4 regions of the Paenibacillus sp. sgz302164 genome follow, and region 4 is predicted to be linked to each of the others. Evidence: riboswitches for the same ligand, from Rfam matches in the RefSeq annotation. Region 4 holds a riboswitch; each other region holds the start of a gene.
What was found. A riboswitch is a leader RNA that binds a small molecule or an ion and turns the genes downstream of it on or off. The one in region 4 is predicted to bind cyclic di-GMP.
Positions count from the first base shown of each region.

Region 1: another riboswitch for cyclic di-GMP. It lies ahead of AC0LWT_RS14785 (EAL domain-containing protein); the one in region 4 lies ahead of AC0LWT_RS04285 (transglutaminase-like domain-containing protein).
Region 2: another riboswitch for cyclic di-GMP. It lies ahead of AC0LWT_RS26290 (S-layer homology domain-containing protein); the one in region 4 lies ahead of AC0LWT_RS04285 (transglutaminase-like domain-containing protein).
Region 3: another riboswitch for cyclic di-GMP. It lies ahead of AC0LWT_RS38750 (condensation domain-containing protein); the one in region 4 lies ahead of AC0LWT_RS04285 (transglutaminase-like domain-containing protein).

Region 1 covers NZ_JBVYOL010000008.1:33,935-36,137, reverse strand. The annotation lists gene AC0LWT_RS14785 (EAL domain-containing protein) at 1-968, opposite strand, end outside; cyclic di-GMP riboswitch class I at 1,055-1,147, opposite strand; gene AC0LWT_RS14780 (MDR family MFS transporter) at 1,472-2,203, opposite strand, start outside.
Region 2 covers NZ_JBVYOL010000017.1:160,134-162,336, reverse strand. The annotation lists gene AC0LWT_RS26295 (amidohydrolase family protein) at 1-783, opposite strand, end outside; cyclic di-GMP riboswitch class I at 1,075-1,186, shown strand; gene AC0LWT_RS26290 (S-layer homology domain-containing protein) at 1,242-1,787, shown strand.
Region 3 covers NZ_JBVYOL010000058.1:9,290-11,492, reverse strand. The annotation lists partial or broken gene AC0LWT_RS38750 (condensation domain-containing protein) at 1-1,131, opposite strand, end outside; cyclic di-GMP riboswitch class I at 1,229-1,317, opposite strand; gene AC0LWT_RS38745 (aldo/keto reductase) at 1,602-2,203, opposite strand, start outside.
Region 4 covers NZ_JBVYOL010000002.1:180,785-182,987, forward strand. The annotation lists gene AC0LWT_RS04275 (MFS transporter) at 1-367, shown strand, start outside; gene AC0LWT_RS04280 (class D sortase) at 442-1,116, shown strand; cyclic di-GMP riboswitch class I at 1,173-1,261, shown strand; gene AC0LWT_RS04285 (transglutaminase-like domain-containing protein) at 1,275-2,081, shown strand.

The DNA of each region.
Region 1 (2,203 bases), on a different contig from region 4:
GCCCCTTTGCGCGTGACGACGATATAGTCCCCCTGGATCGTTTCTTCCCCGAAACCCGGCTGGTCGAACGAACGCGAGGACTTGTGGGACTGGGGAAAAATGAACTCCTGCGCATGGCGAAGAAGCAATTCCTTCTGCGTGCATTCAAAAAGCAGCGCCGCTTGCGGATTCGCCTCTTTAATAATTCCATCCTGGTCCGTAATGATCATCGTTAACGGCGACATTTCGTACAGAGCCTGATACTTCCGTTCCAGGGAAGGCAGGAAATCATATTTGATCATGGCATATCTGAGGAAAAAAGTGAAGATAATGAGCGCGAAACTGCTTAATGCCGGAAAATTGACGCCGCTTGGCATAACAGCCGGCATTTTAAAGAATATAAACGCTATCGCCCAAACAAACGAAAAAAGGAGGCCAAGCAAAACCGTGCGCATCTGCTTTCGCTTCAAGTTCAAATCGTATTGATTTACGAACCTGAACCCTGCGGTCACGATGACGATGCAAACAACGGCCGTATACAGCGTGCTGCCCAGCATCAATGCTGTTAGGCCTGCACCGGGTTCCTGGTATTTCCAAATGCCGTTCTGGACGAAATGAACCGTTATCCATGGAGGCGGAAAAAACACCAGCGAGGCCGGAACCAACGGGCTGTAGCAGATCGCCGTCATAACCGGCCGCGGAGTCGATTGAAATCCCTCCGTCAGCCTGAAGCAAAAATGCATCGTCAGACACATGATGATGCAAGCCGGAAAATAAAACAGCAGCAGCGCGATTCGGCCCGCGTATTGGATCGGGGCGATGCTGAACAGCAAATTCCCGATGAAAAACAGCATGGTGGCAAGGAAAAAACAGGCCGCGATTTTATTCAGCCCGTTGTACCGGTTTCGCTGATAAATTTCGATCATCATGTAGAGCAACAAGAGAATTGGTACTATGTACAGGAGTATGGACACTAAATAAGCGATCATGAAGCACACCTCATTATCTTGTTAGTCCGTCATAAACGACCAAAAAAAAAGAAACCTTGCTTTAAGGTTCCTTCTCAGCGGCCTAAAGCGGAAACTGGCTGGCATACGATGTGAATCCTTTTCGTGTAGCCCCTATAGCTTTGCGTCCTTGGCTTTCGCCAAGTTTGCCTTTATCTCTTTAAGAAATATTTAAATTTGTGAATGATAGGTCTAAGTTCCTAGTTATTTTATATCACGTATCACCAAATTTCGTCAATAAAATCCTTAATTATGAAATATCTGGTGCTATCGGCTCCTCGGATGGCTGCTTACTTTTCGGCCCCCCCGCCGACAATCCGCCAAAATCCGACAACGGAGGAGCTATGAACGCCCCCTTTTCGTTAAAGGAAAAAGAGGCCTTCCTTAGCCTATTGTCACAAGCTAATCAGAACCTCTTCTTCAAAGCGCCCTCGGCGCTGCAAGCCGGCAGTCAGACCCAGTCAGACCTCTATTTTGCCGAATGGTCAGGCTTGCAGCTCGGCGGCGGGAACGGCTTCGGCCTCTTTTTTCGATAGCACTTCCTTCTTCAGAAACCAGCAGATAACAAAAGCCGCGATCATAAAGCCCAAAGCGATGATAAAAATGCTCTGGAACGAATTCACAAATACCGCTTGAATCTTCGTTACCAGATCGGCGGATATCCCCGCGGGAATTCCCCCTGTCGCGATATGATCCGCCATGCCCGGAGGAAGCTCGCCGGCCAACCCGGCAACGCCGGTTTTGATTTTGTTAGCGAGCAGGCTGCCGAAGACGCTTAATCCGATTGTCGCTCCAAGCGACTGGAACAGCTGAACGGTTCCGAGCGCTACGCCGCTGTTCTCCTTGGCGACGGATTCCTGAACGATCAGGTTATCTCCTCCGAATAAAGCCCCGATACCGAGTCCTAACAGGACAAAGGTAACAATGATGTACAGCGGCGTTGTCGCAGCATGAACCTGAGACAGCAAACCGACGCCGACGATCGGCAGCAAGAAGCAGACGATAAACAAGTTCCGGTACAGAATCCGGGTAATCAGAAATCCGTTCAGGATACTCGAAGGAATCGCCCCGGCCATAAACGCCAGCGTCAAATATCCGGCAGCGGTTGGACTTAGGCCCATCACGTTCTGAGAGAAAAACGGGAACGCCGCTATTCCGCCCATCAATCCAAGCATTACGATAAACACAAGCAGCGACAATACGACCACATTGCGGTT
Region 2 (2,203 bases), on a different contig from region 4:
GTCATAGCCCATTGTATTTGCATGTACCATATTTAAATCGGGGCCAAGCAAACCGGCTTTATATAGCTTTTCAACGGATCGGTCATCCGGCCCCCAACTGCCGAAGCCAATATGCATGGAACATACCGCACCCAGTTCTCTGGCAAGCTGGATTTCCTGAACCGATGTATCCCAGTGACTAAATTCCGGTCCTCTAATGGCTAACCCCATCGTTAATAATTGATCATCGGAGGAAAAATACTGCTGTTTTACGCGGCGCACATCGTCAGTAACCATTTTTTTGCTATCACGGTTCCAATATTCGGTTTCACCGGAAGCTCCGTACGCGAACACGGCACGAATGCCGGAATGCTGCAAGCCGCGAATCAATTCGTCCGCATGATCGGGAGAATAAATCATCGTCCAATCCAAAAGAGTGGTTACGCCGGCATTGAGCGCTTCCAAAGCTCCCAACAGGTTAGCGGCATAACAATCCGCGGGCCGCAGCCTGCTTCCAAACCCGCCATAATAAATGTTTTGCAAATAGGTAGGCAACGACCAGTCGGCGCCTATAGTTCGCACCAAAGATTCCCAAACGTGCCGATGGGTATCCACCAATCCCGGCATGACAATCATATCCGTTGCGTCGACCATTTCACAATCCGATACTTCGAGATCTTCTTGAATCGTTGCAATGACAGAGTCTTCTACTAAAATGTCCGCTTTCTTAAAATCCCCTAAAGATTTGTCCATCGTCAAAACGCAGCCGTTTTTAATTAAGTAACGTCTACTCAACCTTCCCATCTCCTTTGACAAATGAATGGATTTTACAAAAGTGATGATGAAAAACGAATTTACATCTAATGCTTACAAAAAAAATATTACATAATTTAACATATTTGGTCAAGACTTAATTATGACACTTGCTCAAACGTAGCTCTAAGCTATGATGAAGAAAGAAAAAGATCGGCGCGTGTTCAAGTAGGTGCAAGAAATAAATATTTTGTGGAAATATGTTAGATTATGGGTTAATATGGGACTTGTATTAAATCTTATGTACTATTTTTATAGTTTTAAATGCCTATGAACCAACTGAACACGAAAAGGCAAACCTGTTCGAAAGACAGGGACGCAAAGCCACGGGCCTACTTCTACGAGGGATATGTCGTAAGACATTTCTCGGAGAAACGGCAGCCGGGTTGCCGAAATCGGTTGGTTTTTTGATTTGAGAAAAGTAAATTCATTCCTTTGGGGGTATACAAATGAAAGTATATTGGATTGCATCACTGGCAACTGCCGCACTACTTGGAACTTCCATTCACGCTGCCGGGGCCGATTCTACCACTGCTGCGCCGGGAACAAAAGCGATAACTACCGCCGGTACGGCTTCCACAGGCAGCTTCAGCGACACGAAAGGACATTGGGCGGAAACGACCATCGCTGGAGCCATTCAAAAAGGCTATGTCGACGGCTATCAAGACCATTCTTTCAAACCGAACGAAAAAGTGACGCGCGCCGAGTTTATCAAAATGGTCGATACCGCGCTTCATCTTTCGGTTTCCGGCGCCGCCAGTGGCAGTGACTGGTATTTGCCGTACATTAACGCGGCGGTCACCGCGGGGATTCATCAATGGAGCGACTTTACGAGCGGAGACTGGAATACGCCGATGACGCGTCAAGAAATGGCGCGCATAGCGGTTCGGGCGGCTACCGGCGACAAGAACGCGGATGACAAGAAGTGGATGTACCTTGCGACGAAAGCCGGGCTGATCACCGGCCTGGACGATAGCGGCACACTAGATCGATGAGGTTTATTTTGTTTGCTTCGATGATGAGAATTTTGATATATATCGTAATAAGCTCGATAAGTATTAGGAAAATTTCCCACTAGCTGCAGTTAAGTCTTATTTTTTTGAATTACAGGAGTTGATCTAAAAATGGAGGATGCCCTACCACTTCAACCAAACGATATTAACGACGATCTGGCTCTTTCAATTGTAAGGGCCGTCCTAGATGACTTACAGGGTAGATACGGACTTGATCGAATGATTCTAGGTGGTTCTGACCGAGACGATCAAGAGACCCTCATTTCCATGTTTGAGCATTGGAGGAAATTGGTTTCCCAAAAGCTTTATTTATAGGGATTGATCACGGAAGAATTTAAAGCAAAGACCATTTGATTTGTTAAAAATATGCCATTCTATATTCCCGTTAACATAATCAA
Region 3 (2,203 bases), on a different contig from region 4:
CATGCTTACGATCCGGCACGCTGCGCCGTTAAACGATTCTCTCGTTTCCTGTTCTTCAAAAGAAAGCGATATATCAAACAAATTTCCTTTTTCGTGGACATCCTCGTAAACCGCCCGATAAATTTCGCCGAAAGATATTTTCTGATGCCGATAGCACTGCATAAGCTCACGCTTGATGAACTTTATCAGTTCTTTGAAGCTTATATCCTGCTCGGGACTTATCCGAAGCGGCAGCACATTGGCGAAGTGTCCCACGGTCTGCTTATACTGCGCTTTGCCCCGGTTAAAAACCGGGACGCCGATCACCATTTCGTTTCGATTGCAAACCCTGCTGAAGTAAAGGAACAGTATGCCTAAAAAGTAGTGGAACGACGAACAACCTTCCTCCTTACAAAATTCAACCATTTGATCGTACAATGCCTTGTTTATTGTTAAAGTTTCCCTATTGCTCCAAACAGAATCGCCGTAATCATCATCCGTGTTCAAACCTCTGCTTAGCAAAGGCTCGGGAACGGTTCGATATTTGCTCTGCCAGAACTTCCTATCCTTCAAAAAGGCTGAAGAATTCAAATAATTCTGGTTGTCAGAGATAAAATCGGTATAGGAATAGGAAGGTCTGTTCATTTCCCCAATTCCTTGAGCCAATTCATTGTAATTTTCAAACATTTGACTGATGAGGAGGGCAAACCCCCATCCATCAATGATCATATGATGAACTTTAAGTAAAATGAAATATACACCCGGTTCGCCTTGTAATAATTCAAATCGAAAATAATTGTCCTTCGGTTGAAAAATTTTCAAAAACTCTTTTTTCATCCAATCCAGGCAAAAGGAATTCGGATCTTTCTTCCCCGAAAAATCATGAAACGGAGCTTCATAGTCGATTTCCGGCAGGATTGTTAAATAGGGCTCGCCCTTTTTATCAATAAGACGAGTTCTGAGAGAATCATTCTGCCTGATTAACAACTGCATGGACTTCTTAAAGATAGCCGTATCCAGTTTTCCTTTAACCTCAATGTACCCGCCAAGGTTGTAAATAGGTTTTCCAGGGTGCATACTTTGCTCGAGCCATATATCTTTCTGATAGGAACTTAACGGATACTCCTCGATACCTATCACGCTTGTTTCCATAACGTTTCCCCCTGTTCTCCGAATGATTTTTCGCTGCAATAAAAAAAGCCTGTTCCCATAGTTAAGAAGAACAGACGACAAATTTCGCCCAGTTTCCTTCGGCAACCTGGCAATCATGGCTGTTTATCCAGCTTTAGACCCATGGCTTTGTGTCCACCACTTTCGAGGTGTTTACGATTAACGGGAAATAACATAAGTATGTTGTTTTACATCCTTACCAGAAACTTGGCTTCATCCATTTACATAAACGGCCCCCTCCCATAGTTTTATACAGCCTTCCGGTATTCGCCGAGACTTCTGCACAACTTTAGCGGCTTAATTCCGTTAGCATGATGAATCCGCGATCCGCTTAGTTCGCTGTTCTTAGATCGATATACCTATGGAATTAATTGTATTATCTAAAAAATATCGAATTTTGTCAATAAATTCTAAGTTTTTAATAAAATTCATGATAAGTATATTGGTCACAATTACTTCGATCTCAGCACTTGGTTGGAAATGCTGCTGACCATCTCAATCTCTCCGGCTGTCAAGGTAAACTGCATCGCCTTCACATTTTCCTCGGCATGAGTTACTTTTGAAGCCCCAGGTATCGCAAATACGTTCTCTCCGTGGGCATTAATCAACCAATTCAAGGCAATCTGCGTTGGCGTTGCGTTATATTGTTGAGCCAACTGTTCCAACGTTTCAATCAGCGGCTTTGATTTCTGCAAGCCCGACTCCCGGAATGCCGCTGTCCACTTGCGCGGACCCGTGATCGACTTGACCAAGGATGGATTTTTGTGAAATTTGCCGCTTAAGATCCCTTGCATTAATGGGGAGTAGGCGATGATCGCCACGCCGAGTTCTTTAGCCGTATCCAAAATTCCGTTCTGTTCAATTCTCCGGTCGAGCAGGCTATATTTCACTTGATTCGAAACTAAACGAAGGCCATGCTCGCGCAGCACGCGATCGGCCTCGCGCATTTGTTGCGCGGAAAAGTTGCTTACACCCACATATTTAATCTTCCCTTGCTCGACTAAACTAGCCATAGAATTCATCATGGCGGCAACCGAAGCAAAGGAGTAAGGAG
Region 4 (2,203 bases):
CCTCTTTTGGTATTACGGGCTGCGCGGTCTTTCCCTGCTCTTTTTGCCGTATGCGCTTGATTCAAGTCCGATGTCGCTCTTGATTTTCTCGGTCTTTTACGGGCTTGATTGGATTGCGACGGTCCCTCCGACCGTGAAGTTGGCTTCGAAAGAGTTCGGCAAAGAAAAGGCCGGGATGATTTTTGGCTGGGTAGTCGTCGCTCACCAGTTAGGCGCATCGGCAGCGGCATATGGCGCCGGATTGATGCGGGACTGGATGGGGACTTATACCATTGCCTTCATCGGCGCGGGATTCGTCTGCCTGCTTGCCGCAGTTATGGCCGTGCGGATTTCGAGAGCGGGAAGCGCGGTTCGTCAAGCGATGTGATGGATTTTGCCAGGAGAAAGAGGTATAATGCCCAATAGATATGAAATCGCGCTAAACAAAGGCAGGAAACCCGCATGATAAGAAAAATCGTTTCCCTGGCATGCATCGTCCTCGGCATCATCGTTTTTCTTTACCCGACGGTCAGCGATCGCTATGAGAGCTATCAGCAGCAAAAAATTTTGCGGCAATGGCAGGAAAATTTGCGCCATATCGATGAACCGGCCCCCGAGACGGATGCGGCGGCGGTCAGCGCTCCTTCTTCGGCCGGGACATCCGCAGAGATGCCGCCGGTAATCCCTTTGAGCGCGGAGCCGACAGCGATGCCGGCAGCGATGGAGCTGAAAAATATCGAGGGCGTTTTAATCATCGACAAGATTAATTTGAAGCTGCCGATATTAACGGATGCGACGCCGGGCAATCTGAAGCTGTCCCTTGCGAGCATTGCCCATACAGGCAAAGCGGGCGAAGTGGGGAATTATGCCATTGCCGGCCACAGGAACCTTACTTACGGCAAAAATTTCAATAGGCTGGACGAAGTGGACGTAGGAGATTTGGTCGAAGTGGACACAGGCAGCAAACAGTTCGTGTACAAAGTCGAAAGCAAACAGTACGTTCTCCCGGAGGATGTCTGGGTGTTGAACGGGAACGGCAAAGACAGCGAGATTACGCTGATTACATGCCATCCGATGGAAAACCCGACGCACCGCATCGCAGTCAAAGGAAAATTAATAGAAACTAAGACTAGTTAAACGGACAAGTCTATGATATAATCGCTCTATTAAAAAAATAAGATTTCGGTGCTTTCCACCGATAAAGGCAAATCTAGCGAAAGCTAGAGACGCAAAACTAAAGGGCCTTCCTTAGCAAGCGCTAAGTTGGCAGCCAGTTACCGAAAGGAGAGTTTTTTATGTTCAAAAAAACCTTTGTATCCATGATGGTCGTTGCACTTCTTCTGATCCTTGCACCGAAAGGGACTTACGCAGCTTCCGCTCAAGCGGCAGTAGACAAAAGCCTTCTGAACAAAGGAGTCGTTACAGTCAACTACGCGAATGCGAAAAATACGAAAGCCCTCGTCCGGATTTCCAAAGGGAACGTCAAATTTGATTATAACCTGGCTGAAGGCGCCCAGTATCCTCTGCAATTAGGCAACGGCAGTTACACTGTTCTCGTTGCGGAGTCGACAGGCGGCAACAAATATAAAGTAGTCGCGCAAGAAACGGTCGATTTGAAGATGGACGACGAAAATGCAGTGTTTTTGCAATCCATTCCGCTCATCGATTGGAACAAAGATACCAAAGCGGTTGTGAAGGCCAAGGAACTGACGGCCAAAGCCGAGACGGACAAGGACAAAATTGCCGCTATTTATGCCTATATTACGGCAAATATTACATATGATAACGATAAAGCGCAAACCGTCGAGGGCGGTTACATCCCGAATTTGGATGAAATTTATGACGCATCGAAGGGAATTTGCTATGATTATGCATCTACTTTTGCGGCCATGGCAAGAAGCGTAGGCATTCCGACCCGTCTGGTTATGGGTTATTCGGCTGAAGCGCCGGAAACTTATCATGCATGGAATCAAGTTTTCCTGAAAGATACGGGCGAATGGGTTACGATCGATACGACGTACGACTCGGCTCGGGTACAAGGCGGACAAGACACGCCGATGCTGAAAGATGCTGCAAACTATACGATCACCAAAATGTATTAAAAGCGAAGTTCCGCTCCGAGAGCGGGAAATACAATAGATGAAGGAACTTGCATTCGAACCTGAGTGCGGGTTCTTTTTTTGTTGCGGCTGTTTGTTCAGTTTATGTTCAGTATTAAGTTTTA